DNA from 4 places in the Nocardia sp. CS682 genome. Region 1 is predicted to be linked to each of the others. Evidence: riboswitches for the same ligand, from Rfam matches in the RefSeq annotation. Region 1 holds a riboswitch; each other region holds the start of a gene.

Region 1 (7,883 bases):
CGGCGATGCCGAGGCCGGACCAGACGACGAGTCCGCTGCTGAAACCTGCTGCGCTGCCGAGGATTGTGTGCGAGTAGTAGATCATCATCTCCAGCCCGGAGAGCTGGGTGAAGGCGGCGATGCCGAGTCCTGCGACGAGGGCGGGGCGGGCCCACTTCTGGGTCAGGTTTGCCCACCCGCCGCGGGATTCCTTGTTCTCCTGCTGGGAGATCGCCCAGATCTTCAGGGTTTCGTCGACGGCGGCGGACCGGTTCGGGCGCATCCAGCGCAGCACGACCCTCGCCTTGCCGACGGTGCCGTTCTCGATGAGCCAGCGCGGCGTCTCCGGCAGTTGCAGCATCGCGACGGCCAGCACGATCGCGGGGATGACCGCGATGCCGATCATCCACCGCCAGTCGTCGCTGGCCTCGAAGGTGCCGCCCGCGGCAACGCTGACCAGGTTGGCGAGGAAGATGCCGACACCGATGGCGAGGTTGAAGAAGGTGACCATCGCGCCGCGGCGGTGCGGCGGGGCGAGTTCGGCGATGTAGGTCGGCACGATCTGTGAGCAGGCACCGACCGCGAGGCCGAGGAAGAACCGGCAGATAGTCATCATCCACGCGTCTACCGCCAGCGCACAGGCCACGACCCCCACGGCGAACACGCAGGCGATGATGAAGATGGTTTTCCGTCGGCCCAGCGACTTGGACAGGGACCCGCCGATGAGGGCGCCGACGACGGCACCGGCGAGAATGGCGGCGGTGAGAATCTCCTGCTGGGTGTGGTCGATACCCCACTGCGCGGACATTTTGGGCAGCGCGCCGGAGATGATCCCGGTGTCGTAGCCGTAGAGCATGCCGCCGAGGGCGGCGAACAGCGCCACGATCAGAACATTACGATTGGCGTTCTGTTTTTCGTCCCGCGTCGCTTTCTCGGGCGCGGAAATAACCATCTCGTAGCCATCGAGGTTGCGGCGGCGCAGGCGAGGAATGAAATTCCTGCGTCTGCTTATTGTCGAACGCTCGCTGGGCATACGCCCCAGTCGACCGTGCGCGGTCGACCGGCGCAAACTTAGCGGTCTTATTTGTGAACAGAATTACTTTCACGTTTGGCGTATTGCGTAGTTTCGGAGTATTGCGGCAGTTCTCGCACGTCGGCGAGAACTGCCGCATCGAAACTACGTGGCCGCCTCGACGGGCACCGGCTGGTCGGCCGCCACCGTCTTCTCGGCCCGCCCGGCAGTGAGGACCACCACCAGGACCGCGGCGATCAGGCTGGTTATCGCGATGATCGAAGCCACCCGTCCCGTCGCGTCGCCGGTCGAGACACCGATCTGCCCGAAGACGACGGTCGCCACCGCCGCCCCGATAGCCCCGCCGAGGTTGTGGAACGTCCACGAAGCACCGACAGCGAAACCGGATCGATTCGGCGGCACCGTCGAAATGGCCAGCACGGTCGCGGGTCCCAGCACCAAGGCCCACCCCGCGCCGAATAGCACCAGAGCGACGAACAGGACCGCCAGTAGATTGCCGAAGGCGGACCAGGCGATGCCCGCTCCCGCGAAGGTCAACAACCCGAACCCCCACGGCAGCAACGAATGTGCGCCGAACCGATCAACGAACCGCCCCGCGACCGGCGAGGCGAGCGCGAGCGTGCCACTGACGAGCAGCAGCACGAACCCCGCTTGGCGCACGTCGAAGTCGCGTCCCTGGGTGAGATACGTCGGAATCACCAGCAGCGCAGCGGCATAGAACAGCCCGAGCGAGAAATCCGAGACGATCGCGGCGACGAATCTCCGATTGCCGAACAGTGCCGGGTCGATCAACGGATTCGCCGCCCGCCGCTCCGCGACGATCCCCACCGCGACCGAGACCACCAGGACAACCGCAGCGATGAGGACCCAGGGGGAAAGCCATCCCCGCAGGTCACCCAGGACGAAGATGCCGACGGCCGACACGACGGCGAATGCGACAACGACCTGTCCGGCCCAGTCCGTACCGCCGGTGGTGTCCGGCGGTACCCGGGGACGGCGAAGGCAATTGCGACCAGGGCCGCGAGGCCGAGCGGAATGTTGATCCAGAAGATCGACTGCCAGCCCAGACTGGGCACCAGCAGACCGCCGAGCACCGGACCGATGGCCAACCCCAGGCCGTTCACCGAGTACAGCCAGCCGATGGCCTTGCCTCGATCCCCCGGCGGAAAAAGCGATTCCACCAGCGTCGAGGTACTGGTGTAGAGCACGGCACACGCCGCACCCTGCACGAAGCGCGCGACGAGCAGGATGCCGATCGACGAGGCAGCCGCCGCCCCCGCCGACGCGACCACGAACAGGGCGAGCCCGAACAGCAACACCTTTCGGCGTCCGAGGTGATCGGCGACGCGCCCCGCCGTGACCATGAACATGGACAGCGCCATCAGGAAAACACCGAGGGTCAGTTCGGTATTCGACGTACCGGCCTGCAAGTCGGCCCCGATGGCGGGCAGCGCGGTGGTGACGATGGTGAGGTCGATGCACCCGAGGAACGACGCCACCGCCAGCCCGCCGAACCCGATGACCCGCCGCTTGGCCGGGATCTCGAGCGTCACAGCTGTGCCTCCGCCGCGGCGTTCAGCGCCGACTTGCGCTTCTTGAATCGCAAAGGGAGCCAGGCGACGCGATCCGGATGCTCGGGTTCGACGAACAGTTCCCGCGTGCGCCCCATCGCGGCGGAGATGCGCTGCGGGTAGATGACGAAGTCGAAACCCTCGTGCGCCCACAGCGGCATGATGATCGGGCATTCCTCCAAAAGATATGCGCGGCAGGAGGTCCGGACCGCGTCCTGGTCGACGTCGGGTTCGCGCGCCAGCCGCCGCTCGATGAATCGGTCGATGGTGCTGTCGATGGCATGCCGATACGGCTCGTCGGTCTCGTAGGCGTGCTCGATGGCGTCGTAGAGATCGCCGTACCGGGGATGGGACAGCGCGAAGTCCCAGCGCAGAATGTTTGTCGGGCAGTCGATCTGGTCCAGATAGCTTTGGTTACGGGCGATCCATTGGTCGCCGGCGATGCGCGCACGAGCGTGCCGGTCTCTATCGGTGCCGCCGCTGAGGTTGTGCCGCTGCAAGGTGTCCGCGACGGCGATCGCGCAGCGCCCGAAGTTCGAGCGATTGATCAAATCGATGGTCGCGGCGAGCTTTTCACCCTCGTGATAGTCCGCGCCGACGCTGACCAGCAGAACGGTGGAGCGGCCGTCTGTGGTGATGCCGTCCGAGCGTAGGTCGTAGGCGGCCTTGTGCGACGCCGAGAGCAGCGTAGTCGTGGTCATCAGCTCCACACCTTCAGCGACGCGGCGGGATCGGTGACTCCGATGAAGAGGCCGATGGTGATGCGGGGGCGGTCCTGGGAAGGCGCGACCGCGTGCACCCGGCGCGGATCGATGAAGATCGCATCGCCCACGCGCGGCGTGATGACCAGCGCCGGATCGCCGACCGCGGCACGGTCGATGCCGTATACGCGGTCGCCGGATCGGTCGCGATACTCGCGCTCATCGGGATAGTCGTCCCAGATCTGTAATTCGCCGCCCCGCTCCGGCACGTCCAAATAGACATTCACCGACAGTTGCCGAGTGATCCGAATATCGAAGTCCGACGGCAGGTTGCGGCCCACATTGTCGGTGTGCGGCTCCAGATCCACCCCCGCCAGCTGGTAGCGCGCAACACCGGCGAAGAAGGCCTGCCCATTGCGCCGCAGCAAACTCGCGCCGGCCGGCCAGATCTCGTCGAGCAGTAGCCGCAGGTCGTCCGCGGGATACGAATACGGCGAGGCGATATCGCGCAGCCGATCGATATTGTCGCGCGCCTCGTCGAAGTACCGTCCGCGCCCGGCGTCGGTGCTCGTCTCCGAGAACGCGTGCCCGATCCGCCGGAACTGCGGGTCGGTGGCGAGCGGGCCGTGGTCCTGCCTGCCGACGAAGGCCTTACGCAGGTGGTCGAGCGCGTCCGGCCGGACGAAGCCGGCGAGCCGCACCGCGTGCACGTCGCCGTTCAGCAGTGCGGTCAGTGATTCGTGGTCGAATCCCTGCCTGGTGGTGTCCAGCACGCGGTCTCCGAGAGTTGGCGTGGCCGTGGTCATGTCGTTCCCCTCTGGTTGTCGCTCGATGGACCGGGCACAGGCCCGGGCAGGAGAAGGGAGGGCGTTTCGGACATGAGTCGACCCCCGTCTCTCGAGGGGCTCCAACACACCGACGGAGCCCGCGCTTGCCCGGACCGCATTACGCGGCTCGGCCTGGTCTTGACCCGGGGCACCCCGCCGCGGTTGGAGGGTTGCCGGCCAGCTAGCCGGGGACTTGACGCTGGCACTCTTGACCTGAGGTAAGCGTGCCGCCCGTCAGAAGCGTTGTCACGCTTTAGAATCGCGCTGAGTTATGAATCCGGATGGAAGGAATTCAACCCGGCGGTGCGGGACGTCGCACCAGGTCAACCCCCTAGCAGGCCGAGGCCGCGCAGTTCGAGTGCGGCCAGTCGGCGCACTGTGTCGTCGTCGCCGCGCCGCCAGGCGTCGACCACATCCGGGTCGATCCGGTTCAGTTTGCGCAGCGGCTGATTGGCGAGGGCGCGCAGGGCGAGCAGATCGCGTCCGCCGGGGACGGCGCGCAGGCGGGCTGCTGTTGCGGCCCTGCGCATCCAGCGCACCCGCAACGGAAGCCAGAGGAACAGCACCAGCCCGAGCGGGACGATCAGTAATCCGATGGCGAGGGCCATGGCGAGATCGTTGACCAGGGCCTGCTGGTCGCTGCCTGCCTCCGCCATCGACCGCGCCGCCGCGGCCGCGCGCTCGAACGGGGAGGTGAGATCGTCGCCCACCATCGGTACCCGGCCGACCTTGCGGCCGATGTCACCGAGGCTGTCGGCCATGCCGCCGCCCGCACCTTCCAGCTTCTGGCCGGGCACGCCGAGCTTCTGCACCAGGTCGTGCACCCACAGCGCAGCCATGACCGAGGCGTATACCCAGGCCACTACCAGCAGATCCGTGACCAATTGACGGGCGGCGACGGGAGCCCGATCGGCATAAATCCTCACCCGCTCGGAATTCCCCGGCGGGTCGATCGAAAACAGCACGTTCCCCCGCTCGAGGGCGCGGCAATACCGTTCAGAGAGTCCCTCGGCGCGCCGATCGCCACAGATCGACTTCGCCGTCATCATCGAGCAGCGCGTCGATTTCGGCGAGCTCGTCGGCGCTGAATTCGAGATTGTCGAGGGCGGCGACGTTCTGCTCGAGCTGATCGGTGGTGGACGCACCGATCACCAGTGAGGTGACCCGGTCGTCGCGCAGCGCCCAGGACAGCGCCAGTTGCGCCAGCGTCTGCCCGCGCCGGTCGGCGACCGCGGCGAGCTTGCGCAACCGATCGATCATCGCCGGGGTGAGTAATTCGTTCTGAAACGACTTACCTTGGGCAGCACGAGATTCCGGTGGAATGCCGTCGAGGTACTTCGAGGTGAGCAGCCCCTGTGCGAGCGCGGTGAAGCCGATGACGCCGAACCCTTCCGTACCGGCCGCGTCGAGCAGACCCTCGGTCTCTATCCACCGGTTGAGCATCGAGTACGACGGCTGATGGATAAGCAGGGGAGTGCCGAGTTCCCGCAGCATGGTGGCGATGGTGACCGAATCCTGTGCGGTATACGAAGAAATTCCTACGTAGAGCGCTTTCCCCTGACGGACAGCGGTATTCAGCGCCGCCGCGGTCTCCGCCAGCGGAGTCGTCGGGTCGAACCGGTGCGAATAGAAGATGTCGACATAGTCGAGCCCGAGCCGGGTCAGCGACTGATCGAGTGAGGCGAGCAGATACTTGCGCGACCCGCCGCCCTGCCCGTACGGACCGGGCCACATATCCCAGCCCGCTTTGCTGGAGATGACGAGTTCGTCGCGGTACGGTGCGAGATCCTCGCGCAGAATGCGTCCGGCGTTGATCTCCGCCGCGCCGTACGGTGGCCCGTAATTGTTCGCCAGGTCGAAATGCGTGATGCCCAGATCGAAGGCGCGCAATGCGATTTCGCGCTGGGCGAGGTAGGGGCGGTCGTCCCCGAAGTTGTGCCAGAAGCCGAGCGAGAGCAGTGGCAGATCCAGGCCCGAGCGTCCTGACCGGCGATAACGCATCGCGCCGTCGTACCTGGCCGGTTCGGGAACATATGCCATCGAGATCTCCTCATCAGCTGCACGGACGGTCCCATACTGCCTGACCGGTGTGCGGTGCCGACCCGAGCCCGGCGGATCGGCAATCCGCGAATCCATTCCCCAGTTATTCCTCAGTCGAGTTGCCGGACCAAATGTGGTTCCTTGATGAGGAATTCGACAGACCGAAGCGCGGCCCGCGCCGTCCGGGTCGAAATCGCGAACCACTCGAGGAGCTTTGCCATGCCCTTGTTACGACGCATGTTCGCAATCATGCTCGGCGCGTTGATCATCGTCGCGATGTCGGTCGCGACCGGATCGGCCGCCCCCACCGAAGAACGAGAAGTGTTCTCCCCGGACGGCACCATCGCTCGCGTGGTCCTGCCGGTCCGCCCGGAAGCCCCGGCGCCGCGCTCGGCGGTGCAGGCCGACGTGGTGACGATCCAGCAGACCGGGCCGTCCAGTCAGCGGTTCGATCTGGTGTTCGTCGGCGACGGGTACACCTCGAGCCAGCTGGACATCTACAAGCAGCACGCCGTCAACCGGTGGAACGAGATCGCCCAGGTCGAACCGTTCAAGAGCTACAAGAACTCGTTCAACGTCTGGGCGGTCAACGTGGTGTCTCAGCAGTCCGGCGTCGACAACGATCCACGCGGCACCATGCGGAACACCGCCCTGGACATGACGTTCTGGTGCGGCGGCACCGAGCGGCTGCTGTGTGTGAACGAGACCAAGGCCTTGCAGTACGCCCGGTTGGCGCCCGAGGTCGACCAGGTGGTCGCGCTGGCCAACACCACCAAGTACGGCGGGGCAGGCGGCAAGGTGGCGACGTCGTCCGGCGGCAACGCGCAGTCGGGGCAGATCGTGGTGCACGAGCTCGGGCACTCGGTGGCCGGGCTGGCCGACGAGTACGACTACCCGAACGACCGCTACACCGGGCGCGAGCCGCGCGAGGTGAACGCCTCCACCTACACCAGCGCGCAGATGCAGCAGAACAAGGCCAAGTGGTACGAGTACCTCGGCAAGCAGTCGCCGGACGGTGGCGTGGTCGGCACCTACGAGGGCGCGGTCTACCACAAGCGCGGGGTGTACCGGCCGACGCAGAACTCGTTGATGCGCTCGCTCGGTCGTGAATTCAACCTGATCGGGCTGGACGCGATGAAGGCCGCGATCGAGCGGAAGGCCCCGCCGACCCAGCACTGATTCATCACCGGATGCCCGGCCGCCCCGGCCGGGCACCCGAGGTAATTCCCCTGAGCCAGCAGGTATTTCGAGTCTCGCACGGGAGCACCTCGTGATGAGTTGTGAAGGAGAACGCAATGGCATCCAGACAACATCAGCACCGACGTGACCGGGGCGGGCCGCGCACCCGCGTGGTCGCGGCCCTCGGGTGGACCGTGCTGACCCTGCGACGGTTACCGCGGCTGGCCCTGTTGGTCGTGGCCGCGGCACTGCTCCTGTCCGGCGCGCCCGCGCTGGCCGAACCGACGAACGGCCCGGATGTCAGCGGCGGCGAGGCGCAGCCGACGTTCGACCCGAAGGCGCCGGTCCGGCAGGACCTGTGGGTGCGTGCCCCCGTGGACAGCGACCGGGACGGCAAGGACGACGAGGTGCACGTCCAGGTCGTCCGTCCGGCCGGCGCCACCGGCAAGCTGCCGGTGGTGTACCAGGCGAGCCCGTACTTCTCCGGTGGTAACGACGTCGCCAACCACAATGTCGATGTCGAGCTCTACGTGCCGGACGGCGCGGACGCGCG
Region 2 (7,883 bases), 4.2 Mb from region 1:
GAGCACGATCGCGCGCACCTCCGGGTCGGCGTCGAGCGCCTGGAAGATCTCCGGCAGCTCCCGCCAGAAATCCGGGCCCATCGCATTGCCCTTGCCGGGACCCGTCAACGTCACCTGCGCGACGTGGTCCTTCGTTTCAACGGTGAAAGCCTGCCAGTCAGTCATTTGTACAGCGTATCGAGGAGAGTGCGACCGAGTACTTCGCATCCCGGAAATGGCGTGGACCAGTGCCTTGCCTGTCCGCACGCCGCGCTGTCCACAGCGCGCGTTCGGCAAGCGCCGTTTCGCGGCCCGCGCAGCCGGCGGTTGTGTAAAACCTGCGCAAAATTGGTGCGGCGCACTGATTCCCCGTTCGCCGTCGGGCGGATCATGAATCGTGTCAGCAAACCTCATTACTGGATTCGGAGGCCATCATGCTGATGCATCAGGGAATCGGCCTCGAGCGGTTCAACCAAATCTCGCGTGCCCGTGCGATACACGCGCTGTTCGACTGCTGCTGCAACGTCACCTGGGCCGCCACCCTCGCCGATGCGCGGCCCTATCCGAACAGGGACGCGCTGCTGGCCATGGCCGATGTGGAGTTACTCGCGCTGTCCCAGGACGATCTGGATCGGGCACTCGAAGCAGTTGTGCACGAACAGGTCTCGGGCGGCAGTATGGCCGAGCTCGCGCAGATCACCCAGGCGCGCATCACCCGGATGCTCGGGCCGAGCGAGGGCTATCCGGAATACTGACGCATTCGCCGAGTAGCCCGGCGCACCACCCGCAATCGCTCTACTCTGGTGGCATGCGCAGGTCGACATTGCCACCGATCGCCTGCCGAGTCGCGGACACCCTCATCGCCCGAGGCCATCACGGTGTCATCGTGACCCAGCCGGCCCCCACCCCCACCGTTGCGGATGCCGCGCGCACGCTCGGCGTCGACGTGGGCGCCATCACCAGCTCGCTGGTCTTCCTGCTGGACGAGGATCCGGTGCTGCTCCTGGTTTCCGGCGCGCACGAGGTAGACCTCGAGTCCACCGGAAAACGCCTGGAGGGCACCCTGACTCACGCCCCCGCCGACATGATCCGCCAGGTAACCGGCCAGCCGATCGGCGGCGTAGCCCCGGTAGGCCACCCCACCAACCTGCCCACCTGGGTAGACACCGCCCTCTCGAACCACCGCGAGGTCTGGGCCGCGGGCGGCCACCCGAACACGGTGTTCCGCACCTCTTTCCACGAACTGGTCCGGATAACCGCAGGCCTACCGATAGACGTCGATTAACGAAGCCCCGGAGTCAACCAGCCTTTCACCCCCGATCCCACTGATCTCGCAAGTACATGGGCAACTCACCGGGCACGGGCTAACTCCCACACCTCGATCCCGCCGGTTGCCAACGTCACTTGCGTCGGCACCTAGCTCTGGCCTGAATACGCGGAGAGGCGGACAGCGTAGGTTCGAGGGGTGACCGAAGCTGAACGGCCCGCCACGGATTTCCAGATCCCTGATGATCTGAGCGGGATTACTGCCGAGCAATTCCGCGCATCCATGCGCCACTATCCGGCGGGTGTCACCGTCGTCACACTGAACTCGCCGAAGGGCCCGATCGGTTTCACCGCGACCTCCTTCGCCTCGCTGTCGCTGGCACCGCCGCTGGTTTCCTTCAATATCGCGCACACCTCGTCGAGCCTCGCCGCGCTGCTCGACGCCGACTCGGTCGTCATCCATTTCCTCGGCGAACACCAGCACCACCTGGCCCAGCGTTTCGCCCGCACCGCCGAGGACCGCTTCAGCGACCGCTCCCTCTGGACCACCCTCGACACCGGCGAACCGGTCCTGCACGGCACCCCCATCTGGCTGCGCGCGACCATCCACCAGCTCATCCCGCTGGGTGACCACACCCTCGTCGTGGGTCTGGTGACCCGGGTGCACGACAACACCAACGAAACCCCCGCCGCCGCTCCCCTGCTCTACTACAACGGCCGCTACCACCGGCCCACCAAACTCGGCGACTGAGCTAAGTTTTCGACCATGGCCATCCGGCGTAGTGCCGGGCGGCCACTTTGCACGACTACCCGGTAAGGCAGGGAGCGGCGCCGGTCGGGGCCTGGGACGTGAACGGGCGGGTCTCCGGAGTGGGGTTCCAGAGGTTGTTGGTGGTGGCGTAGTTCCAGCTCGGGCCTTGTTGGACGAGCGTGGCTACGGCTTCGATGAGGCGGTCGACGTGGGCCGCCGTGGTGCCGAGGCCGATGCTGGCGCGGAGGGCGCCGTCGAGGTCGAGGCGGGCGAGCAGCGGGTGCGCGCAGAAGCGGCCGTCGCGGACGCCGATGCCGTGTTCGGCGGACAGATAAGCGGCGACGTGGCCCGGGACGAAACCGTCCAGGGTGAAGGCGACGATGCCGACGGTGTCGGGGGCGTCGGTCCAGATGCGCAGCAGGTTGACGCCGGGGATCGCGGCGAGACCGTCGCGCAGCCGGTCGGCGAGGTGGTGTTCGTGGGCGGCGAGGGTTTCCGCATCGATCTCACAGAGCGCGTCACAGGCGGCGGCGAGGGCGGCGGCCCCGAGCACGTTGGGCGAACCGCCCTCGTGGCGCTGCGGCGCGTGCGCCCATTCGGTGCCCGCGGTGGTGACCTCGCGGACCGCGCCACCACCGGCGAGGTACGGCTCGGCGTTGTCGAGCCAGTCGCGGCGGCCGACGAGCACGCCCGCGCCGAACGGCGCGTACAGCTTGTGGCCGGAGCAGGCGAGGTAGTCGATGCCGGTGTCACGCAAACTGATTCGCCGGTGCGGCGCGAGCTGGGCGGCATCGACGAGGATGCGGGCGCCGCACTGGTGGGCGACGGTGGCCAGCCGCTCCAGCGGCAGCACCTCGCCGGTGACATTGGACGCGCCGGTCACCGCGAGCAGCGCGGCGGGCTTGCTGCACAGCTCGGCGACCAGCCTGCCGATGGTCTCCTCGACGGTGGCCCCGGCCTGCACGACGCGGCGGCCGTGCTTGGTCCAGGGCAGGAAGTTCGCGTGGTGCTCGATATCGAGCACCACAGTGTCGCCGGGCACGCAGGACGCGAGCAGGTTCAGCGAGTCGGTGGTGTTGCGGGTGAAGACCACCACCTGGTCGTCGGCCGCGTCGAGGAACCGGGTGACCGAACCGCGGGCCGCCTCGTAGCACTCGGTGGAGATCCGCGACGCGTAGCCCGCGCCGCGGTGCACGCTCGCGTAGAACGGCAGCAGCTGCTGCACCCGGTCGGTGACCTGCGCCAATGCGGGCGCGCTCGCGGCGTAGTCGAAGTTGGCGTAGGTGGTCGTCCCGCCTTGGACGAGCGGCACCTGGAGATCGTCGCCGGAAACCCGGGCAAGGGGGGCACAGTTCTGGGTTACCACAGCAGTCATCACGAAAATCCCATCGGCTCCGGGACCCGCAATCAGGAGATTCGTCGAGTCCGCGCTTGCCGCGCCCGGTCGGGCGTCGGCCTGGTCGTCACCCGGAGCACCCCACCGCGGAGGAGGGTTGCCGACCAGCAAGCCGGGGCTGAACGCTGGTACTCATGACCTGACCAGAGATTGGCAGATGAGAACCCGAGCTGTCAAGACCAACGGCCGGGTGGGCGCGGCGGCGGAAATGCGTTGCCAATCCGGCGGCATTGGGGTCACATCATTGGGTGTCGCTTTCCCTGCTGCTGAGCTTTATCGGTCTGTGCGTGCTGCTGTCGATCACGCCGGGCCCGGACTCGTTCCTGGTGCTGCGGTTTTCGCTGGTGGACGCGCGACCCGGGATCGCCGCGGCGATCGGGTCGGCACTCGGCGGGATCTTGTGGGCGGTCGTGGTCGCGGCCGGCGTCGCGGCGCTGCTGGAGCAGTCGGCGACCGCGTATCGAGCGCTCAAGGTGATCGGCGGAATCTACTTGGTGTACTTGGGGATTCGCGCGTTGATCGATCAGCGGCGGCAGCGCAGGGCCGCGCGGGCAGCCGACGGCGTCGGGGTTCTGGCGGACAATGCGGCGGGCACCCGGACATCGGTTCGCTCAGCGTTCACCGCGGGGGTCGTCTCGTGCATGTTCAACCCGAAGGTCGGCCTGTTCTATCTCGCGGTGCTGCCTCAGTTCCTCACCGAGGTCACCTTCGTCAACACCCTCGCCCTCGGTGCCATCGAATCGGTGATCGCCGCGGTAGAGATGGTGCTCTTGGCCTTGGTCGCCTCCCGCGCGGTCGCGCTGCTGCGCCGCCCGAAGATCCGGGAGCGGCTCGAACAGGCCAGCGCCGCCATTCTCACCGCCCTCGGCGTGGGTACCGCCGCCTCCGCGGCCTGACCGCTGCGGCGCGAAACGCGCTGAGCTGCAAGATCACCAGCGGGATGAGGGGAATCACAGCGGCGCGTGCGGGGCGGCCCAGCGACCGCCCGGCGAACCCACCGGGTAACCCGCCCACCAGGCGTTGCTTCGGCGCGTCCGACGGAAATCGCCACGACCTGCAACAACCTCGCCCACTACCGCCAGCGCGGCAACCGCGGCGGTGAACAACAAACGTCGACAACCCCGAGTACCGTGGACAACTGGTCACCATGGTGTTTGCCCATTGGTAACCCAGCTATGACACAACAACACCAGGGAAGTGCGAGGCAGGTCGAATGGGAGGTGGGCAGGGCGTCATGCTCCAGCCACAGGTTGACGCGACGGTACACCCGCTACTACGGACCGCGCACACGCCACCGGCCCGCACCCTCGTCGACATCCTGACCGCTACCGCACTGACCCATCCCGACGCACCCGCCATCGATGACGGCGACACGGTGCTCACCTATCTCGAACTCGTGGTGGAGATCGAGAAGACGATGGCCCGCCTCGCCACCGCGGGCGTGCGCCCGGGCGACCGGGTCGGCGTGCGGATGCCGTCGGGCTCGCGCGAGCTCTACCTCACCATCCTCGCCGTCCTGTACGCGGGCGCCGCCTACGTGCCGGTCGACGCCGACGACCCGGACGAGCGCGCCCAGCTGGTCTTCGGCGAGGCACAGGTCACCGCGATCGTCACCGCGGCGGGTATCGAGACGACACCGGCGGGAATCCGTGCGGCAGCGGACAATCCGGCCGACGCCGCCACGAGCACCCTGCCCACCCCCGCCGACGACGCCTGGATCATCTTCACCTCCGGCTCCACCGGAACACCGAAAGGTGTTGCGGTGACCCACCGTAACGCCGCCGCGTTCGTGGACGCCGAGGCCAGGCTCTTCCTGCCGGACGCCCCGATCGGCCCCGGCGACCGCGTGCTCGCCGGACTCTCGGTCGCCTTCGACGCCTCCTGTGAGGAGATGTGGCTGGCCTGGCGCAACGGCGCCTGCCTCGTCCCCGCCCCGCGCGACCTGGTCCGCACCGGCGCCGATCTCGGACCGTGGTTGGTGCGCCGGGAGATCAGCATCGTCTCCACCGTGCCGACGCTGGCCGCGACCTGGCCCGCCGAGGCGCTGGACGCGGTGCGGTTGTTGATCTTCGGCGGTGAGGCCGTACCGCCCGAACTCGCCGAACGCCTTGCCGGCAATGGCGATACGGAGCGCGAGGTCTGGAATACCTACGGCCCCACCGAGGCCACGGTGGTCGCCTGCGCCGCGCTGCTCGACGGCGAGTGGCCCATCCGGATCGGGCTGCCGCTCGACGGCTGGGATCTCGTGGTGATCGACGCGGCCGGAAACCCGGTGGGCGAGGGCGAGTCCGGCGAACTGGTGATCGGCGGCGTCGGCCTGGCCCGCTACCTCGATCCCGCGAAGGACGCCGAGAAGTACGCGCCGCTGCCCTCGGTCGGCTGGGATCGCGCCTACCGCAGCGGCGACCTGGTCCGCAACGACAGCGCGGGCCTGGTCTTCCTCGGCCGCGCCGACGATCAGATCAAGCTCGGTGGCCGCCGTATCGAGCTCGGCGAGATCGACAACGCGCTGCAACACCTGCCCGGTGTCACCGGTGCCGCCGCCGCGATCCGGACAACCAAGGCGGGCAACAAGATCCTGGTCGGTTACCTCACCGGCCCTGGTCCTGATTTCGATCTCAAAGCGGCCAGAACTCAACTGGCCGAACACCTTCCGGCTCCCCTGGTGCCGCGGCTCGCGGTCGTCGACGAACTGCCGACCCGCACCTCGGGCAAGGTCGACCGCAACGCGCTGCCCTGGCCGCTGCCCAACAGCGCCGACGACGAGTCGGACAACGATCTCACCGGTACCGCGCAGTGGGTTGCCGGACTGTGGGATTCGATCCTCGGCGGCGAGGTGCTCGACCTCGACGCCGACTTCTTCGACCTCGGCGGCGGCTCGCTGGCCGCGGCCCAGCTGGTGACCGCGCTGCGTGCCCGTTATCCCCAGATCACCGTCGCCGACCTGTACGACCATCCGCGCCTCGGCGCGCTGGTGGAACTGCTTGAGCAGAGCACCCCGGCCGTCGCCGTCGAGGAACGCGTGGTGCGCCCGACACCGCGGCGCGCGCAGTGGACCCAGGTGCTGGCCACCATCCCGCTCACCACGCTCACCGGCCTGCAGTGGCTCACCTGGCTGGCCATCGTCGGCAATATCGCGGCCTGGTCCGGCTCGCTGCCGTGGCTGCCGCAGCTGTCCTGGTGGTGGACGCTGGTGGCGTTCCTGCTCTTCATCTCCCCGCCCGGCCGGATGGGGATCTGCGTGGTCGGCGCCCGCCTGCTGCTGCGCGGGGTCGAACCCGGACGGCATCCGCGCGGCGGCTCAGTGCACCTGCGGCTGTGGGCCGCGGTACGCCTGTCCGAGGCCAGCGGCGCCGAAAACCTTTCCGGCGCACCGTGGATGGTGCCGTTCGCGCGGGCGCTCGGCGCCAAGATCGGCAAGGGCGTCGACCTGCACACGCTGCCGCCGGTGACCGGCATGCTCGAACTCGGCGACGGGTGCAGCGTGGAACCCGAGGTCGACCTGTCCGGCTATTGGATCGACGGCGACGTCGTCCACATCGGCCCGGTGACCGTCGGCGCGGGCGCGGTGGTCGGCTCGCGATCGATTTTGTTGCCCGGCACCAGGATCGGTAAGAACGCCGAAGTCGCGCCTGGCTCCGCCGTTTCCGGCAAGGTCAAGGCCGAGCAGGAGTGGGCGGGCTCGCCCGCCGCGAAAATCGGTAAGGCACATCATCGCTGGCCCGCGCACACGCCCGATCGCGCGGCGCACTGGGTGGCAATCTTCGGCGTCACCTCGATGGCGCTGGCCGCGGTGCCCATCCTCGGCCTCGGCGCCGGTGGCCTGTTCATCGCCTGGTTCATCCGCGACACCCGCACCCTCGCGGGCGGTTTGGGTCGCGCCTTCGCGATCCTGCCGGTCGCGACGCTGCTCAGCCTGGCGGTGTACGCGGCGATCACCATCATCGCGGTGCGGCTGCTCAGCTTCCGGCTGCGCGAGGGCTATCACCCGGTGCGCAGCCGCACCGGCTGGCAGGTGTGGTCCACCGAGCGCCTGCTCGATTCGGCGCGCACCTTCCTGTTCCCGCTGTACGCGAGCCTGCTCACGCCGATCTGGCTGCGGCTGCTCGGCGCGAACATCGGCAAGGGCGTCGAGGCGTCGACGGTGCTGCTGCTGCCCAAATTCACCACGGTCGCCGACGGCGCGTTCCTGGCCGATGACACCATGATCGCCAGCTACGAGCTCGGCGGCGGCTGGCTGCGCATCGGCGAGGCGAAGGTCGGCAAGCGCGCGTTCCTCGGCAACTCCGGCATGACCGCGCCGGGGCGGCGAGTACCGAAAAACGGTCTGGTCGCGGTCCTTTCGGCCGCGCCGTCCAAGTCGAAGGCGGGCTCCTCCTGGCTGGGCAGTCCGCCGGTGCGGCTGCGCCGCGCCCCGGAGAGCTCCGACACCGCACGCACCTTCGATCCGCCGCCGAAGCTGCGGATCGCCCGCGCCATCGTCGAAACCTG
Region 3 (7,883 bases), 2.2 Mb from region 1:
GTTCTGCGCCCAATCCGCCACCCGCACATCCAGTTTCAGGCCGAGAATGTCGGCCACCAGCGACGCGAAGTCGACCTCCGAGCCGACTACGGTCTTGTCGTCGTCGGCGTAGAAACGCAGCGGCGGCGCGGTACCGGACGAGCCGGTCACCACCAGGGTGCCGCGGTCGCGAATGGCTTGCGGCACTTCGGCGGCGATGCTGTCCACCTTCGCGGCGCGGACACGGCCGGCCTGCGCGGCGGAGAGGTCGAAAGTGATTGCACCAGTGGGCGCGGATTCCGCGTCGGGATCGGTGCAGCCGGTGGCCAGCAGTACGACCGCGGTCGCGGCGGCGGTGGCCAGGGCGGAGAGCTTCATCGGAAACCTGTTCATCAGCGGACTCGGGAAAGGAAGGCGCGGGTGCGCGGGTGGCGCGGATTGTCGAGGACCGCATCGGGCGTCCCCTGCTCGACGATCGCGCCTGCGTCGAGAAACACGACGGTGTCGGCGATCTCCCGGGCGAAGCCGATCTCGTGGGTGACGATCACCAGTGCGGTGCCGCCGTGCGCGAGATCGCGGATCACGTCGAGTACCTCGCCCACCAGTTCGGGGTCCAGCGCGGAGGTCGGTTCGTCGAACAGGATCACCCTGGGGCGCAAGGCAAGTGCCCGCGCGATCGCCACCCGCTGCTGCTGCCCACCGGACAGCCTGCGCGGGTAGGCGTCGGCCAGCTCGCCGATGCCCACTCGTTCCAGCAACACCCGCGCCTCGGCCTCGACCTCCTTGCGGTCGCGGCGTTGCGCGGAAAGCGGTGCGAGCGTGACATTGTCGAGCACCGTCAGATGCGGGAAGAGATTGAAGTTCTGGAACACGAACCCGATGCGGGAGCGCTGCTTGCGCACCTCGCGGTCGGGCAGCGCGCGCAAGGTGTTGCGGCGCAGCCGATATCCGATCAGCTCACCGTCGATGCGCACGGTGCCCGCGTCCAGGGCCTCCAGGTGGTTGAGCACGCGCAGCAAGGTGGACTTGCCGGAGCCGGACGGGCCGATCACCGTCACCACTTCGCCGGAGCGCACCGTCAGATCGACCCCGCGCAGGACCTCCTGCGCGCCATAGGATTTGCGGACGCCGCGGACCTCGACGGCGGGCGCGGCGGTCATCGGGTCGCTCCGCGCGGTGCGGTGGCGCCGGATTCGGCGACCTCGCGCAGCTTCTGCCAGGCCCGGTGGACCGGTGACGGCGGTGGCGTGCGCTGAGTGCCCTTGGCGTAGTGCCGTTCGATGTAGTACTGCGCCACCGAGAGAATGGTGGTGAGGACGATGTACCAGGCGGTAGCCACCAGCAGCAGCGGCACCACCCGCCCGTTGCGTCCGTAGATGACCTGGACCTGGTAGAACAGCTCCGCGATCGCCATCACCGACACGATCGAGGTGCCTTTGAACAGGCTGATCACCTCATTGGTGGCATTGGGCAGGATCGACCGCATGGCCTGCGGAACCACGATGGTGCGGAACTGGCGCACCCGTGGAATGCCCAGCGCGGCAGCGGCTTCCAGCTGTCCGGCATCGACGGAGATGATGCCCGCCCGGATGATCTCGGCCGAATACGCCGCCTGATGCAGCGCGAGTCCGATCACCGCCGCGGTGAATCCGCTGATCACGCCGTTCACCTCGAAGGTGAAGAACGCGGGTCCGAACGGGATGCCGACCGACAACGTGTTGTACAGGTAGGCGATGTTGAACCAGAACAGCAGTTGCACGATGAGTGGAATCGAGCGGAACGCCCAGATGTAGCACCAGGAGATCACCCGCAGCACCGGGTTGCTGGACAGTCGCGCGATGGCCAGCGCGGTGCCGAGCAGGAAGCCGAGAGCGGTACCCCACGCGGTGAGTTCCAAGGTCACCTTCAGTGCGGCGAGCACCGACTTCGCCGTGATGTACTGCGCGAAGGTCGGCCAATCCCAGCCGGGATTGGTGACCAAGCCGTGGATGAACTGTGCGAGCAGGATGAGCGCGATCGCACTGACCACCCACCGCCACGGGTGCCGTGTCTTGGCCACGGTGGGTGCGGCATCCTCGGTATCGGGCAGGTGAGTCGTAGTGGCAACCGGATCGTCGCCGGCGTCGGTGTCGCCGGGCACGGCGGTGGCGGACGCACTCATGTCGAGGTCCTTCGGAAGAACGAACGAGACCGCACCACATCGGGCCGCGGTCACATCACCCGGCCAGCGACGGGTGCACAGACTGGCTGCGGGTCAGCCCCGACAGCTCGCGGAGGTCACCTTGCACTGATCGATGTGGCGACGGCCCCAGCGGGTGCCCGGGGCAGCGGAAATGGTCACTTCGGTTCCTCCATCGGTCCCGGCGGAAGCACCCGCACCCGGTGAACCGGGGGGTTGCTGCGACGTCGACGAGCCAGGTCTCTCGGTCGCTCTGGATGGTTGTCGCCGATCCGGACACCGGCTGATGTCAGGGTCGGGCCGAATTATCATGCCCAGCAGGCGAACCCTGGGACAAGGGAACTAATCACCGTGAGCGTAAACCTCGCCGCGGGCCGGATATCGGGGGTGCCGCCGCGGTGTGGGCGCAGGGACACGCCGATGGCTTGCCGTCGCCTATATCGCCTGTTCACAGCGTTTGCGGAGTACCGTCAGCCTTCGATTGCGTCGATGATGAGGGAGGTCTCCGTGGCTGTACCGCGCCGTTCGACCATACTGTCCGCCGTCGCGAGCTGCTCGGTCGCGCTGGCGCTCGCCGCACCGACGGCAGGTGCCGCTCCGGCGCCGCCTGCCGCGGCCGACCGTCCCGCCCAGACCGGCACCAGCACGCTCAGCGAGCTGTTCGGCGTCTACAACACCGCGGTCGACGGCTTGCGCGCCGCAGGCATGCAGCCGTTCCTCTACCCGACCGCGTCCGCGTACTGCCTCAACGGCACCTCCCTCGGCCTCGCCCCGGCGGTGGCCGCCGCCGTGCCCGGCCCGTGGCCCAAGACCACGATCGCCATCCCCGGCCTGGACCTGGCCGCCGTCAAGGCGGGCCAGACGATGTTCACCTTCGTGCCCTACGGCCTCGGCCAGGACGGGCCGGACACCACCGGCATGCAGGTCGCCTGGCTGAACCTGACCAGCGGTCGCGGCGGCATGGCATCGATGGGCCCGTTGTCCACGGTGTTCCGCGCGATGATCCCCGCCGAAGTCCCGGCCGCCCTGCGTCCGATGGCCGAACGCGCCATCCAGGACTTCTTCTTCGCCGCCTTGCCGATGGGCGGAGTCCGCGCGGTACCGGTCGACACCGGTCAAGGCACCGTGCTGGCTGCGGTCTTCGGCACGGTCGAAAACGGCGGCAAATCGTGCTTCTTCCTGCCGACGGTGGGGATCACCGAGGTCCCCTAGACCGCGCGACCTTTCCAGCGCAACGTGCCCCGTCGTCGAGCGCGATGGGAGCGTGCCCACAGCACGAGGTATGCGCCCACCGAGAACGGGTGAGCAAGGGCCGCAAGGACATCGGTGCGGGCGAGTGGACCGCCGGTCTCGGTGGAGCGAGCCAGCAGCCTACCGGTGACCGCGGCCACATAGCCGAAGAGACCGACCCGGCGGAGAGCGCCATGGCCACCGAGTGCGGCCAACGGCGGCAGCCAATAGGCCAGGGCGGCAAGGGTCCCCACGGTCGCGCCACCCGCGACGGTGCCGCCGTATGCCGACCACAGCCAGCGGGTGTAGCCCGCGTCGAGTTCGGCTGCGCCCTCGTACATCCGGGTGCTCGCCAGGCGTCCTGCGGCGACGAGCACAGTGGGTTGCCCTGCGCGGCGCAGTGTTCGGGCGATGTCGAGATCCTCGGTCGCGCTGGCGGCGACCGAGGCATGCCCGCCGATGGCGCGGTAGGCGGCGGTATCGAACGCCAGGAACTGCCCGCAGGCAACCGAAGTGGACGGTCGCAGGCTCCGATCGGCCACCGCGATCGGCAGTGTCGCGGCCCACGACCAGCACAGCAGCGGCTGCACCAGTGCCTCGACCGGCGATTGCGCCCGTTGCCTCGGCCACGGTGAAACCAATGCGACCCGCCGCCTGCGCAACTCGCCGACCGCCGCCGCGATCGCGCCGGGTGCCATCCGCACATCCGCGTCCACGAAAACCAGCACCGGAGTCACCACCGAATCGGCCAGTCGCACACACGCGGCAGCCTTACCGGTCCAGCCGGGCGCGGGCGCGGTCTCGTTTCGCAGCACCGTGATTCGCGGATCTCCGGCCGCCGCGTCGACCGCCACCGCAAAGGTGTCGTCATCCGACGCGTCATCGAGAATCACCACACTCATGCGGGTCACCCCGCGCTGCGCCCGCAGATCGGCGATCAATCCCGGCAGTCGCGCCGCCTCGTTCCGAGCGGGCACGCACACGGTCACCGGCTCGACCACCTCGATCGGGCTCGCGACCAATTGCCGCACCGTAATCCGGTTGTACAGCGCGATTCCAGCGCCGACCACCGAAATCCCGGCGCCGGCCCAGGTCAGCCCGGACCATCCGCTGATCGGGCTCCTGCGCAACGCGAGTCGGCCCTCGCTCAGCGGCCCTGCTTGACCGTTTTCCACCAGCGACTCCAGGAGAGGCCAGTGGGGGCGCCCGGCGCGGGCGGGTTGCGATCCATGTAGGCCATGGCGGCGATGACGGCGGCGACGGCCAGGGTGATGCCGCCGACGATGCCAGCCCAGCCCGCGAACGAGCGGGTGTTGGGGTCGGCGTAGCTGACCTCGGCGCGCAACGGGGAGACGTCGCCGGCGGGCAGTTTCCAGGAGACGATGTTGTCGCCCTCGCGGTTGCCGTTGGTCTTGGCGACACGGGCCGGGAACGCGACGGTGAACTGGACGTCGGAGCCGTGCGGCGGCACGGATTTCAGGTCGACCCGGCCGGTGAGGCTGACCAGGTCGCCGTTGCGCTGGAACTGCAGTTGGAACATGCCCTGGGTCTGCTCGGACAGCTGACCGAGCTGGCCGACCTCGCCGAACGACATGTCTTCGAAGAACACCTGGCTGCCGACGTACCCGTCCTGGGTGTAGGGCTCGACCCGCACCTTCGCGGCGAGCGAGTCGGGCGCCTTCAGCTGCGGGCCCTTGTCATTGGGTTCGACGGGCACGACCGCGGCGACGATCCGCCCGGACACCCGGTCGTTGGACGAAACACCCATCGACACCTGCACCCGCAGGCAACCCGCGAGCACGGGGACCAGCAACGCCGCGAGCAGAACGGCCGCGGCGACACGCGCTCCAGGGCGGGGCGTCCGCGGCGACGGTAGTACCGGGGCATCGGGGATCGTGGTGACGGGACTCGGCTGCACGCAGACATCGTGCCAGGCCATCCGTCCAGATGCCCACGCGACGGGCGGAACGGGCGCCGCGATGTGCTTCGGCTAGTCCGGCGGATCGGGCCGCGGGCAGAAAAAGCCGAGGTGACGCAGCAGTGGCAGGCCGAGAGCGGCCAGTCCGATCCCGCCGTAACCGGCCGAGAACGGCAGCCCGAGGAACACCGCGTGCGCGAGGACGGACCCGAGCCACGTCCACAGGAATACGGCCACCGGCACCGCGAACCGGGCAACGGTGTCCAGCCCCGCCGCCGGCTCCGACATACCTACCGGCCCCGGCGCCGCGCGCTCCCACACGGTCAGCAACCCACCCATGAGGAGCGCCACCGTGAACCAGCCCAGGTAGTTGGTATACGGAATTTCGGCGATACCGGGCAGTCCGGAGCTCTGGTCACACCACGTCCACTGCCCGTCGGCGACCATCTGCGGGTCGAGGAACAGATCCCAGCCGACCGCCCCCACCGCCAGCAGGCCGACCCGGGCCACCGCGCCGCGCGAGAGCAGCCCGGCGACCACCCAGATCGGGTACAGCCCACCGGTCCAGGCCAGCGGCACCACCAGCGGCACGCCACCGAGCGCGGGCCCAAGTCGATCCACCGCGTACTCGTAACACCCGAACGGCAAACCTGTTGCGGTACCGATGATCTCGGCGGCCAGCCCGAGCCCGGAGACGATCACCAGAAACCCTGCCGCATACCGAATTCCGCGCGTCGCCGTCGCGTGCGCCAATGCCGTGCCCGCCGACAGCAGCACGACCACGACCGTCACCCGATCCCGTCCGTCGCCGGACGTCAGCGGATAGGCGATCTGCACCAGGATCAGCACCCCCGCGAGCACCGCGGGCACGAGCCCGCGCACCGTCACAGGTGTGCCGACAACCGGTGGTTCTGCTCTGGGCTGGGTGTGGTTCGTCATCGTGTGCGCAGCAAGGGGAATCGGTTGCGGCGCAGATCGCGCAGCGCGAGGTGAGCGGCGTTGCGCCCGCTGGCGCCGGACACCCCGCCGCCCGGGTGGGTAGACGCGCCGGTCAGATACAGCCCCGGCGCCCCGGGTACGCGCTGCCCCGACAGTTCCGGCAGCGGCCGCCACATCATCATCTGATCCAGCGACATCTCCACATGCATCACATTGCCGCCGAGCAGCCCCATCTCCCGCTCCAGATCGACCGGCGTCTGCACCAACCTGCGCAGCACGGAATCGGCGAAACCCGGTGCGTAGGAGTCGACTTCGGCAATGATCCGGTCGCCCTCCCGCTCGGCGTGCGCCGCCCACTCGCTACCGTCGGCCAGCCGGTACGGGTGCCACTGTGCCCACAGCGAGAGCTGATGCTCACCGGGCGGGGCGATGCTCGGATCCAGCGCGCTGAAACTCATCGCCAGCACCACCGGACGCGGCGGCAGGTCCCCGGCCGACGCGGCCCCGTGGGCCAGCCGGAGCTGGCGTCGGTCGGACACGAGAAACTGGAGTCCACGGGCGGATTCGTCGACCGAGCTGCCGGGATAGTGCGGCAGCGAGCTGGTGGCGGCCCGCACCACCATCCCGATCCCGGGGCCGACCCGGATGCGCCGCCGCCAGTCGTCGAGCACACCGGCGTCGAATCCGCCCTCGCGCAACAGATCCAGCGTGGTCAGCACGTGCGAGCCCGCGATCACGGTGTCCGCGTGCAGGTTTCGTCCCGCGGCCGTGCGGACCCGCCAGCCCGCGCCGTCGCGCCCCAGCGCGGTCACCGCGTCGCCCGCGGTCACCACACCACCGTCGGACCGCAGCCGGGCAACCAGCGCCGCGGACAGCGCGCCACTGCCGCCGACCGCGCGCCCCGGCGGCAGGGTGTGCATGAGCGCGGCGAAGCCGACCATCGGCGCGGTGCCCGGCTCCGACATCGGCGGGCCGGACTGCGCGCCGAACCAGGCCAGCGACGCCTTGAGCCGCTCGTCCTGAAAGGTGCTGTCCAGCAACGCGTCCCCGGACTGCAGGAACTCTCGCGACAGCGCGCTCCCGCCGTCCTTGGCGTCCAAACCCCAGAACGAGCGCAGCAACCGGCCCGGCGTGGGCCCACCGCCGAACGCGCGCATCACCCTGGTACTGCGCGGACCCCATACTTCGACGAACCGCCGATACGCCGCCGCGTCCCGCTCGCCACAGGCGGCGGCGATCGACGCGCAGGTGGCATCCAGGTCGCGATGGAACACCAGCGGCGGGTGATCGCCGCTGGCAGGCGTGAAACCCCAAGGGTCGCAGTCGATGTACCGCAGGCCGAAGCGGGCGAGATCCAGCTCCTCGATGATCCCGGTGTGCCGCACCATGATGTGCGCGGACGAGCCGCGATCGACCAGGTGTCCGGGAAACCGCGCCACGGTCGACACCGCGCCGCCGAGTACCTCGTCGCGTTCGAGCACCTCCACCGCGTGCCCGGCGCGCGCCAGATAGCACGCGGCGACCAGCGCGTTGTGGCCCGAACCGACCACCGCGACCGTCACGTGACCCTCACTGCGGTACCTCGCGGGCCACTCGGATTCCGATGGCACCGGAGCGTCACAGCGGCAGCCGCCGTCC
Region 4 (7,883 bases), 3.7 Mb from region 1:
ACTCGCCGACCACGTAGGCGGTGCCGTTGGGTCGCTGCTCGTCCAGGAAGGTGGCGGTGGCCAGCGCGGAGGTCCAGATCGCCGTCTCGGGGATGTCGAGGCCGGTGTGGCGCAGCCTGGCCTGCAGGTCGCGCGGGGTGCGGATCGAGTTGTTGGTCAGCACCAGGAACGGGGTCTCGTTGGCGCGCAGCTCGGCGAGGAACTCGTCGGCGCCGGGCACCAGTTGGTCCTCGTGCACCAGCACACCGTCCATGTCGGTCAGATAGGACAGGATCGGTTCGTCAGTCACCAGACAATTGTCCGCTATCAGAGAGGTTCCGGGGGGAGGTCCGTGTCGATGCGACCCTTCGCACACTGGCGGGCGCCGACCACGGGCCGGAAACGGCTATGTGCGCGCGTCGGACCGGGCGCATACGATCGCCGAAGGCGGGAAGGTCCGTAACCTCGTTGCGGTTGCAGCGAGACATGACCGCAGCGTGTCGGCGGTCGACAAGGGTGCGGGAATGCCCGCACCGCAGGTGTGCAGCGAAGCGACAGGAGTGGCGCACATGGGTGAGCTCAAGCTCGGATACAAGGCCTCGGCCGAACAGTTCGGGCCGCGGGAACTAGTGGAGATCGCGGTGCTGGCCGAGGAACACGGCCTCGACAGTGCCACGGTGAGCGACCATTTCCAGCCGTGGCGGCACAAGGGCGGGCACGCGCCGTTCTCGCTGGCCTGGATGGCCGCGGTCGGCGAGCGCACCGAGCGGATCCAGCTCGGCACCTCGGTGCTCACCCCCACCTTCCGGTACAACCCGGCCGTGATCGCACAGGCCTTCGCCACCATGGGTTGTCTGTATCCCGACCGGATCATGCTCGGTGTCGGCACCGGCGAGGCGCTCAACGAGATCGCCACCGGGTACAAGGGTGACTGGCCGGAGTTCAAGGAGCGTTTCGCACGGCTGCGCGAGGCGGTCGAGCTCATGCGCGCGCTGTGGACGGGCGACCGCGTGGACTTCGCGGGCGAGTACTACAACACCGTCGGCGCGTCGATCTACGACGTGCCCAAGGGCGGCATCCCGATCTACGTGGCGGCGGGCGGACCGCTGGTCGCGCGTTATGCGGGCCGCGCGGGTGACGGTTTCATCTGCACCTCCGGCAAGGGCATGGAGCTCTACACCGAGAAGCTGATGCCCGCGGTCGCCGAGGGCGCCGCCAAGGCGGGCCGCACCGTCGAGGACATCGACCGGATGATCGAGATCAAGATCTCCTACGACACCGATCCCGAACTGGCACTGGAGAACACCCGCTTCTGGGCCCCGCTGAGCCTGACGCCGGAGCAGAAGCACAGCATCACCGACCCGATCGAGATGGAGGCCGCCGCCGACGCCCTCCCGATCGAGCAGATCGCCAAGCGCTGGATCGTCGCCAGCGACCCCGACCAGGCCGTCGACCTCATCAAGCCCTACCTCGACGCCGGCCTGAACCACCTGGTGTTCCACGCCCCCGGCCACGACCAGCGCCGCTTCCTCGACCTCTTCCAGCGCGACCTGGCCCCTCGCCTGCGCGCCCTGGCCTGATCGACAGCGAAGGCTCCACCCGTCGCAGCGGCGGGTGGAGCCTTCGTCGTTCGTTGCTAGCCGAGGGCGTGGTCGAGGTCGGCGAGGAGGTCTTCGACGTCCTCCAGGCCGACGGAGATGCGGACCACGCCGTCGGAGAGGCCGATGGTGGCCCGGCCTTCGGGGCCCATGGCGCGGTGGGTTGTGGTGGCGGGGTGGGTGATCAGGGATTTGGCATCGCCGAGGTTGTTGGAGATGTCCACAATGCGCAGGCGGTTGAGCACTTCGAAGGCGCGCTTCTTGGCCTCGTGGGCGGGCGCGTTCAGCTCGAAGGTGACCACGGTGCCGCCCGCACTCATCTGGCCGGTGGCCAGGTCGTGCTGCGGATGTGACTCCAGGAAGGGGTATTTCACCCAGCTGACGGCCTTGTTGGTCTCCAGGAAGCGGGCGATGCGCAGGGCCGACTCGGTCGAGTGGCGCACGCGCAGCGGCATCGTCTCCAAACCCTTGAGCAGCGTCCACGCGTTGAACGGGCTCAGCGCCGGACCGGTATGGCGCATCAGCGTTTTCACCGGACCCTCGATGTAGTCCTTGGCGCCGAGGATGGCGCCGCCGAGCACCCGGCCTTGACCGTCGATGTGCTTGGTGCCCGAGTAGACGACGACATCGGCACCCAGTTCGAAACCGCGCTGCAGCAGCGGGGTGGCGAAGACGTTGTCCAGCACCACCTTCGCGCCCGCGGCGTGCGCGAGCTCGGTGACCCGGCGCACGTCTACCAGGGTCTGCATCGGGTTGGCCGGTGTCTCGAAGAACACCGCCTGGGTGGGCACCGACAGCGCCTGCTCCCACTGGTCCAGATCCTCGCCGTCGACGAAGACGGTCTCCACGCCCCAGCGCGGCAGGATCTCGTTGCACACCACGAAGCAGGACCCGAACAGGCTGCGTGCGGCCACCAGCCGATCACCGGCGCCGAGCAGCGCGCCCAAAGCGGTGAATACCGCCGACATTCCGCTCGCGGTCGCGAAACACGCTTCGGCGCCGTCGAGCAGCCGCATCCGCTCCTCGAACATGGCGACCGTCGGATTGCCGTAGCGGGAGTAGACGAAATGCTCGACGTCACCGGTGAACGCGGCCTCGGCGGCCTCCGCGCTCTCGTAGACGAAACCGGAGGTCAGGTACAGCGCCTCGGAGGTTTCCTCGAAACCGGAGCGCCGCAAACCCCCGCGCACACCGAGCGTCGCGGGACCGACCCCTTCGGGAAGCGGCTTGTGGAAAGCACCACCTGTGATCACGACTGCCTCCCTACGACCCACTGCCCCCTGACGACACCGCTGCGCGACCACGCGTCGAGCGAACAGCAGCTACTCATGACTGCCGCCACGGCAAGCCGAGGGCGCGCCAGCCGCTGCCGCCCCGATGTCCGTTCGCGTCGACCGGGCCTTCGAAACCCTCGAGCACGTTGTAGGAGGTGCCGAAACCGGCCTGCGTCGCGGCGATGGCCGCGCCGATGGAGCGCTGCCCGGAGCGACAGAGGAAGATCACCGGCGCCGCCCGGTCGTGCCCGTCCAGCGCCTTGACCAGCTGCTCGGTGAACTCGCCGTTGCGCGTCCCGGTCGAGTCGACCCACTCGATCAGTACCGTCGGGCGCTCGATCGAACTGGTGTCGGGCACGCCGACGAACTTCCATTCGGCCTCGGTGCGCACGTCGACCAGGACGGCTTCGGGGTTGTCTCGCAACAGTTCCCAGGCCTGCTGGGGAGTGATGTCACCGGCATAACTCATCTGGACCCTCCTAGAATCCGCACTTGCCGCGCTCGGGTTTGACGCGCGGCCAGGTCGTCACCCGGAGCACCCCACCGCGGAGGAGGGTTGCCGACCAGTATTGCCGGGGCTTGACACTGGTTCTCATGACCTTCTGCTGAGATTGCCTCGACAGGGGTCACCCTGTCAAACGGCTGCTCACGGTATGAGAATGCTCAATTACAGACCAGCCATTTGTCGCCGGATCGGGTCAGATTCCAGGTCGAGGTGGCCTCGTCGCCGTCGACCTTGGTGGTGACCGTCGCCATCGCGCGATCGCCGTCCACCTTCGGATCGACGAGTTTCGTGATTTCCACGGTCTTTCCGCCGCCGGAGCGCCCGGCCAGCGGGGAGCGTTTCGGGTCGAAGCCCGGGCAGCCCGTGCCTGGTGGGGGCACCAGATCGGTGCTGTTGGAGCCCTCGACGAAGCCGCGCACCGCGGCGGCGATCCGGTCGGATTCTGTGACATTTTTCTCAGCGGGCGACAGCACCCCGCCGATCACGATCCCGGCGAGCACGAGCACCGCGATGACGGCGGCCGCGATGAACGGTGCGACGGAACGCTTGTCGGTCTGATCGACCTTGATGACTTCGTCCTCCGCAGGCTGCTGCTCTTTGCTCATACGAGCATGATCCCTGGTCGGCGGGCCTATCCGGCGCTCACCCCCACCGCGCGCAGCCAGGCCTTGCGAAGCCCGCCGCATTGCAGGGGAATCAGCGCCGCGAGATCGGGTAAGCCGGACAGAACGGATCGCGCGGCATCCGTTCAGTTCACGCACCGGCGGCGGCCGCCTTCGCCACCACCGATAGAATCGCGAGACTGCGGCCTGCTGTCATAGCCGCGACCGGAATGGCCACGAGCCGACAACTCCGGTGTCCGCATCGTCAGGTGCAACCAGCCAGCGCGTAACTTAGCCTAGGCTAAGGAAGACGCCGTATTTGTTTCTCAACCAAAAGGGTGCGCGTAAAAGATGACCGAACAGAGTGCAGCGACTCGCCCGCTCCGCATCGCCATCGTTGGCGCCGGACCCGCGGGGATCTACGCCGCCGACGCCCTGATGAAGTCCGATGCCGAGGTCAGCATCGACCTGTTCGAGCGCATGCCCGCGCCGTTCGGGCTCATCCGCTACGGCGTCGCGCCGGACCACCCGCGCATCAAGGGCATCATCACCGCCCTGCACAAGGTCCTCGACAAGCCGCAGGTGCGCCTGCTCGGCAACATCGACTACGGCACCGACATCACCCTCGACGACCTGCGCACGTTCTACGACGCGGTCATCTTCTCCACCGGCGCCAACGCCGACCGCGCGCTCGGCATCCCCGGCATCGGGCTGGACGGCTCCTACGGTGCGGCGGACTTCGTGTCCTGGTACGACGGGCACCCGGACGTGCCGCGCACCTGGCCGCTGGACGCGGAGAAGGTCGCCGTGCTCGGCGTCGGCAATGTCGCGCTCGACGTGGCCCGGGTGCTGGCCAAGACCGGCGACGAGCTGCTGCCGACCGAGATCCCGCCGAACGTCTACGCGGGCCTCAAGGCCAACAAGGCGCTCGAGGTGCACGTGTTCGGCCGCCGTGGCCCGGCGCAGGCCAAGTTCACCCCGCTGGAACTGCGCGAACTGGATCATTCGCCGACCATCGAGGTCATCGTCGACCCCGAGGACATCGACTACGACGAGGGCTCCGAGGCCGCGCGCAGGCACTCCAAGCAGGTCGACATGATCGCGAACACGCTCGAGCAGTGGGCCATTCGCGACGTCGGCAACCGGCCGCACAAGCTGTTCCTGCACTTCTTCGAGTCGCCGGCCGAGATCCTCGGCGACGAGGAGGGCAAGGTCGTCGGCCTGCGCACCGAGCGCACCCAGCTCGACGGCACCGGCAACGTCAAGGGCACCGGCGTGTTCAAGGAATGGGACGTGCAGGCGGTCTACCGGGCCGTCGGTTACCTGTCGCAGAACCTGACCAACCTGCCGTTCGACGACCAGGCGGGCACCGTGCCCAACGAGGCGGGCCGGGTGATCGCCGACGAGAACGCCGACGGCGCCGACCGCTACGTCCCGGCCACCTACGTCACCGGCTGGATCAAGCGCGGCCCGGTCGGCCTCATCGGCCACACCAAGGGCGACGCCAACGAGACCGTGGCCTGCCTGCTCGACGACAGCGCGAACTTCACCCCGGCCGAGCGGCCGGAGCTGGACGCGGTCACCGAGTTCCTGGAGGGCAAGGGCATTCCGTTCACCACCTGGCAGGGCTGGTACCGCCTGGACGCGCACGAGCGCTCGCTCGGCGAGCCCGAGGGTCGCGAGCGCGTCAAGGTGGTCGAGCGGGAAGACATGCTGCGCGCCAGCGAGCCGCACAAGGTCTGACCCGACGCGCTTGTTGGGTCCGTAACAGCGGAACGACGCGTCCTGAGGCATTCTGTACAGGTGTTCGATGCCCATTTCCACATCTTCGATCCGCGGTTCCCGCGGTTCGAGAACGAGGGCTACCTGCCCGGCCACTTCACCATCGCCGACTATCGAAAGCGCATGTCGCGCTTCGACGTCGGCGGCGGTGCCGTGGTCAGCGGGTCGTTCCAGGGCACCGATCAGACGTATCTGAAGGCAGCCCTCGCCGAGCTGGGCGAGGGCTGGGTCGGCGTCACCCGCCTCGATCTGGACGCCACCGACGACGAGATCCTCGAGCTGGACCGCATCGGCGTGCGCGGGCTGCGGTTCAACCTCAAACGCGCCGCCGCCGACATCACCGGCATGACCTTGCAGGCGCTACGCGCGCACGAGCTGGTCGGCTGGCACGTCGAGGTCTACATCGACGGTCAGATGCTCGCCTCGTTGCAGCCGGTCATCTCCAAGCTGCCGGTCTTCGCCATCGACCATCTCGGCATGTCCGAGGAGGGCCTGCCGTTCCTGCTCGATCTGGTCGATCGCGGCGCCAGGGTCAAGGCGACCGGTTTCGGCCGTGTCTCGATGAACGTCGCCGACACGCTGCGCCGCATCCACGCGGTCAATCCCGAGGCGCTGATGTTCGGCACCGACCTGCCGGGTACCCGCGCGGGACGCCCCTTCCGCGACTCCGACGTCGACCTCATCTGCGATGTGGTCGGCACCGACATGTTCGCCGTCCTGGAGGACAACGCCCGCGCCTTCTATCGGCTGCCCGCCCGGGTCCGCGCTCTGCCCGCCGACCCGGCGCCCACGCTGCCGCTGTACACCGCCGAACAACCCACGTTGCCGATCCGCCGCGACAGTCTCCCCAAACCCGAAGCGGTGGACACCATTCCGTTGCCCATCATCGAGTAGCGCTGGTAGACAACACGACTCGATGCAGGAAGACCTGCTCGGGGTGAACTAGGTGGCGATCGCGCCGACCACCCAGATGCCGGTGGCGAGCAGGGCACCCAGGAGTTCGATGAGCATGGACAGGCCGACGCCCTTGAGCGCGTGCACCGTTGCCTGCCAGGCTTGCTGCCCGACGCGCAGGCGGTGCAGCTCGGAGAGGTAGACGCCGAGCACGAAGCCGACGAACAAGCCGACCACCGGGATCACGAAGAAGCCGATGATGCCGAGGACCGCGCCGAGCACCAGGGAGCGGTTGGCCACGCCCGCGTCCTTCATCTTCCGGCCCGGCCAGGTGTACTTGATGACGCCGGACAGGACGAGCAGAGCCGCGCTGACGGCGAAGACAGTCCAGGCCGTCGCGCCGCCGGTCACGAAGGCCCACACCGCGATCGCGCCGAAGATCAGAATGACGCCGGGCAGGATCGGGATGATGATGCCCAACAGACCGACGAGAACGACCAGGCCGACGATGACCTCACCCGCAGCACTCATGATCGTGCCTCGCTGGGCTCCCGCATGACTCCACCTCACCGCGCAGGCTCGCCGGACGCTCCCGCGAATAGTGCGCTGCTGGGATTGTGTCGTACCGGGTGAGCCGGTGCACGGCGGACGCCGCGTGGACATCGTAAGTGGACCGGCATTCCCGGACCGCGCCTCGACCGTGCGGGGCCGGACGGGAGGGCGTCCGGCGCAGGCGCAGCGTTATTGTCATACTGTCAATACACCCTCCGGGCCCCTTCCGGAGGAGCGCCGGGACGCCGTGCGCTGGATCAACGACGAACCGAGGTAGGGCGTGAGCACTCCATCCACCGCCGTCAAGGGCCCGCTCGCGGGCATCAGGGTCATCGAGCTGGCCGGGATCGGGCCGGGGCCGCATGCCGCGTTGCTGCTGGCCGATCTGGGCGCCGACGTGGTGCGGATCCAGCGGGCCGGCCAGATACCCGGCGGATTCGACCGGCCGCAGCAGCGCGGGCGCACCATCGTCGAGGCCAATCTGAAGGATCCGGCCGACGTCGAGAAGGTGCTCGGGCTGATCGAGAAGGCGGACGTGCTCATCGAGGGCTTCCGGCCCGGGGTGACCGAGCGGATGGGCCTCGGCCCGGATGAGGCGCTCGCGCGCAATCCGCGACTGGTCTACGGGCGGATGACCGGCTGGGGCCAAGAAGGCCCGCTGGCCGATCGCGCCGGGCACGACATCAACTACATCTCC

Evidence for each region. Region 1 has a riboswitch for S-adenosylmethionine ahead of DMB37_RS01935 (2OG-Fe(II) oxygenase). Riboswitches for the same ligand answer to the same signal wherever they lie in the genome.
Region 2: another riboswitch for S-adenosylmethionine. It lies ahead of DMB37_RS22955 (aminotransferase class V-fold PLP-dependent enzyme); the one in region 1 lies ahead of DMB37_RS01935 (2OG-Fe(II) oxygenase).
Region 3: another riboswitch for S-adenosylmethionine. It lies ahead of DMB37_RS32080 (amino acid ABC transporter permease); the one in region 1 lies ahead of DMB37_RS01935 (2OG-Fe(II) oxygenase).
Region 4: another riboswitch for S-adenosylmethionine. It lies ahead of DMB37_RS18735 (rhodanese-like domain-containing protein); the one in region 1 lies ahead of DMB37_RS01935 (2OG-Fe(II) oxygenase).

Annotation. Positions count from the first base shown of each region.
Region 1 covers NZ_CP029710.1:411,066-418,948, reverse strand. Annotated here, with positions in the region: gene DMB37_RS01955 (sugar porter family MFS transporter) at 1-1,012, opposite strand, end outside; gene DMB37_RS01950 (MFS transporter) at 1,157-1,903, opposite strand; gene DMB37_RS41160 (MFS transporter) at 1,801-2,565, opposite strand; gene DMB37_RS01940 (tRNA-dependent cyclodipeptide synthase) at 2,562-3,284, opposite strand; gene DMB37_RS01935 (2OG-Fe(II) oxygenase) at 3,284-4,090, opposite strand; SAM riboswitch class IV at 4,207-4,325, opposite strand; gene DMB37_RS01930 (hypothetical protein) at 4,435-5,037, opposite strand; gene mgrA (L-glyceraldehyde 3-phosphate reductase) at 5,108-6,151, opposite strand; gene DMB37_RS01920 (M64 family metallopeptidase) at 6,371-7,330, shown strand; gene DMB37_RS01915 (Xaa-Pro dipeptidyl-peptidase) at 7,447-7,883, shown strand, end outside.
Region 2 covers NZ_CP029710.1:5,086,481-5,094,363, reverse strand. Annotated here, with positions in the region: gene DMB37_RS22975 (crotonase/enoyl-CoA hydratase family protein) at 1-165, opposite strand, end outside; gene DMB37_RS22970 (2-oxo-4-hydroxy-4-carboxy-5-ureidoimidazoline decarboxylase) at 414-734, shown strand; gene DMB37_RS22965 (YbaK/EbsC family protein) at 788-1,264, shown strand; gene DMB37_RS22960 (flavin reductase family protein) at 1,445-1,996, shown strand; gene DMB37_RS22955 (aminotransferase class V-fold PLP-dependent enzyme) at 2,052-3,371, opposite strand; SAM riboswitch class IV at 3,419-3,532, opposite strand; gene DMB37_RS22950 (LysE family translocator) at 3,641-4,288, shown strand; gene DMB37_RS22945 (Pls/PosA family non-ribosomal peptide synthetase) at 4,627-7,883, shown strand, end outside.
Region 3 covers NZ_CP029710.1:7,086,380-7,094,262, forward strand. Annotated here, with positions in the region: gene DMB37_RS32070 (ABC transporter substrate-binding protein) at 1-372, opposite strand, end outside; gene DMB37_RS32075 (amino acid ABC transporter ATP-binding protein) at 372-1,139, opposite strand; gene DMB37_RS32080 (amino acid ABC transporter permease) at 1,136-2,140, opposite strand; SAM riboswitch class I at 2,328-2,422, opposite strand; gene DMB37_RS32085 (hypothetical protein) at 2,666-3,370, shown strand; gene DMB37_RS32090 (glycosyltransferase family 2 protein) at 3,367-4,503, opposite strand; gene DMB37_RS32095 (DUF3153 domain-containing protein) at 4,536-5,306, opposite strand; gene DMB37_RS32100 (carotenoid biosynthesis protein) at 5,379-6,245, opposite strand; gene DMB37_RS32105 (NAD(P)/FAD-dependent oxidoreductase) at 6,242-7,807, opposite strand; gene DMB37_RS32110 (N-acetyltransferase) at 7,863-7,883, opposite strand, start outside.
Region 4 covers NZ_CP029710.1:4,155,249-4,163,131, forward strand. Annotated here, with positions in the region: gene DMB37_RS18720 (HAD-IIA family hydrolase) at 1-253, opposite strand, end outside; gene fgd (glucose-6-phosphate dehydrogenase (coenzyme-F420)) at 549-1,559, shown strand; gene DMB37_RS18730 (O-succinylhomoserine sulfhydrylase) at 1,616-2,830, opposite strand; gene DMB37_RS18735 (rhodanese-like domain-containing protein) at 2,904-3,320, opposite strand; SAM riboswitch class IV at 3,335-3,451, opposite strand; gene DMB37_RS18740 (hypothetical protein) at 3,515-3,961, opposite strand; gene DMB37_RS18745 (FAD-dependent oxidoreductase) at 4,310-5,701, shown strand; gene DMB37_RS18750 (amidohydrolase) at 5,762-6,634, shown strand; gene DMB37_RS18755 (DUF456 domain-containing protein) at 6,683-7,165, opposite strand; gene DMB37_RS18760 (CaiB/BaiF CoA-transferase family protein) at 7,467-7,883, shown strand, end outside.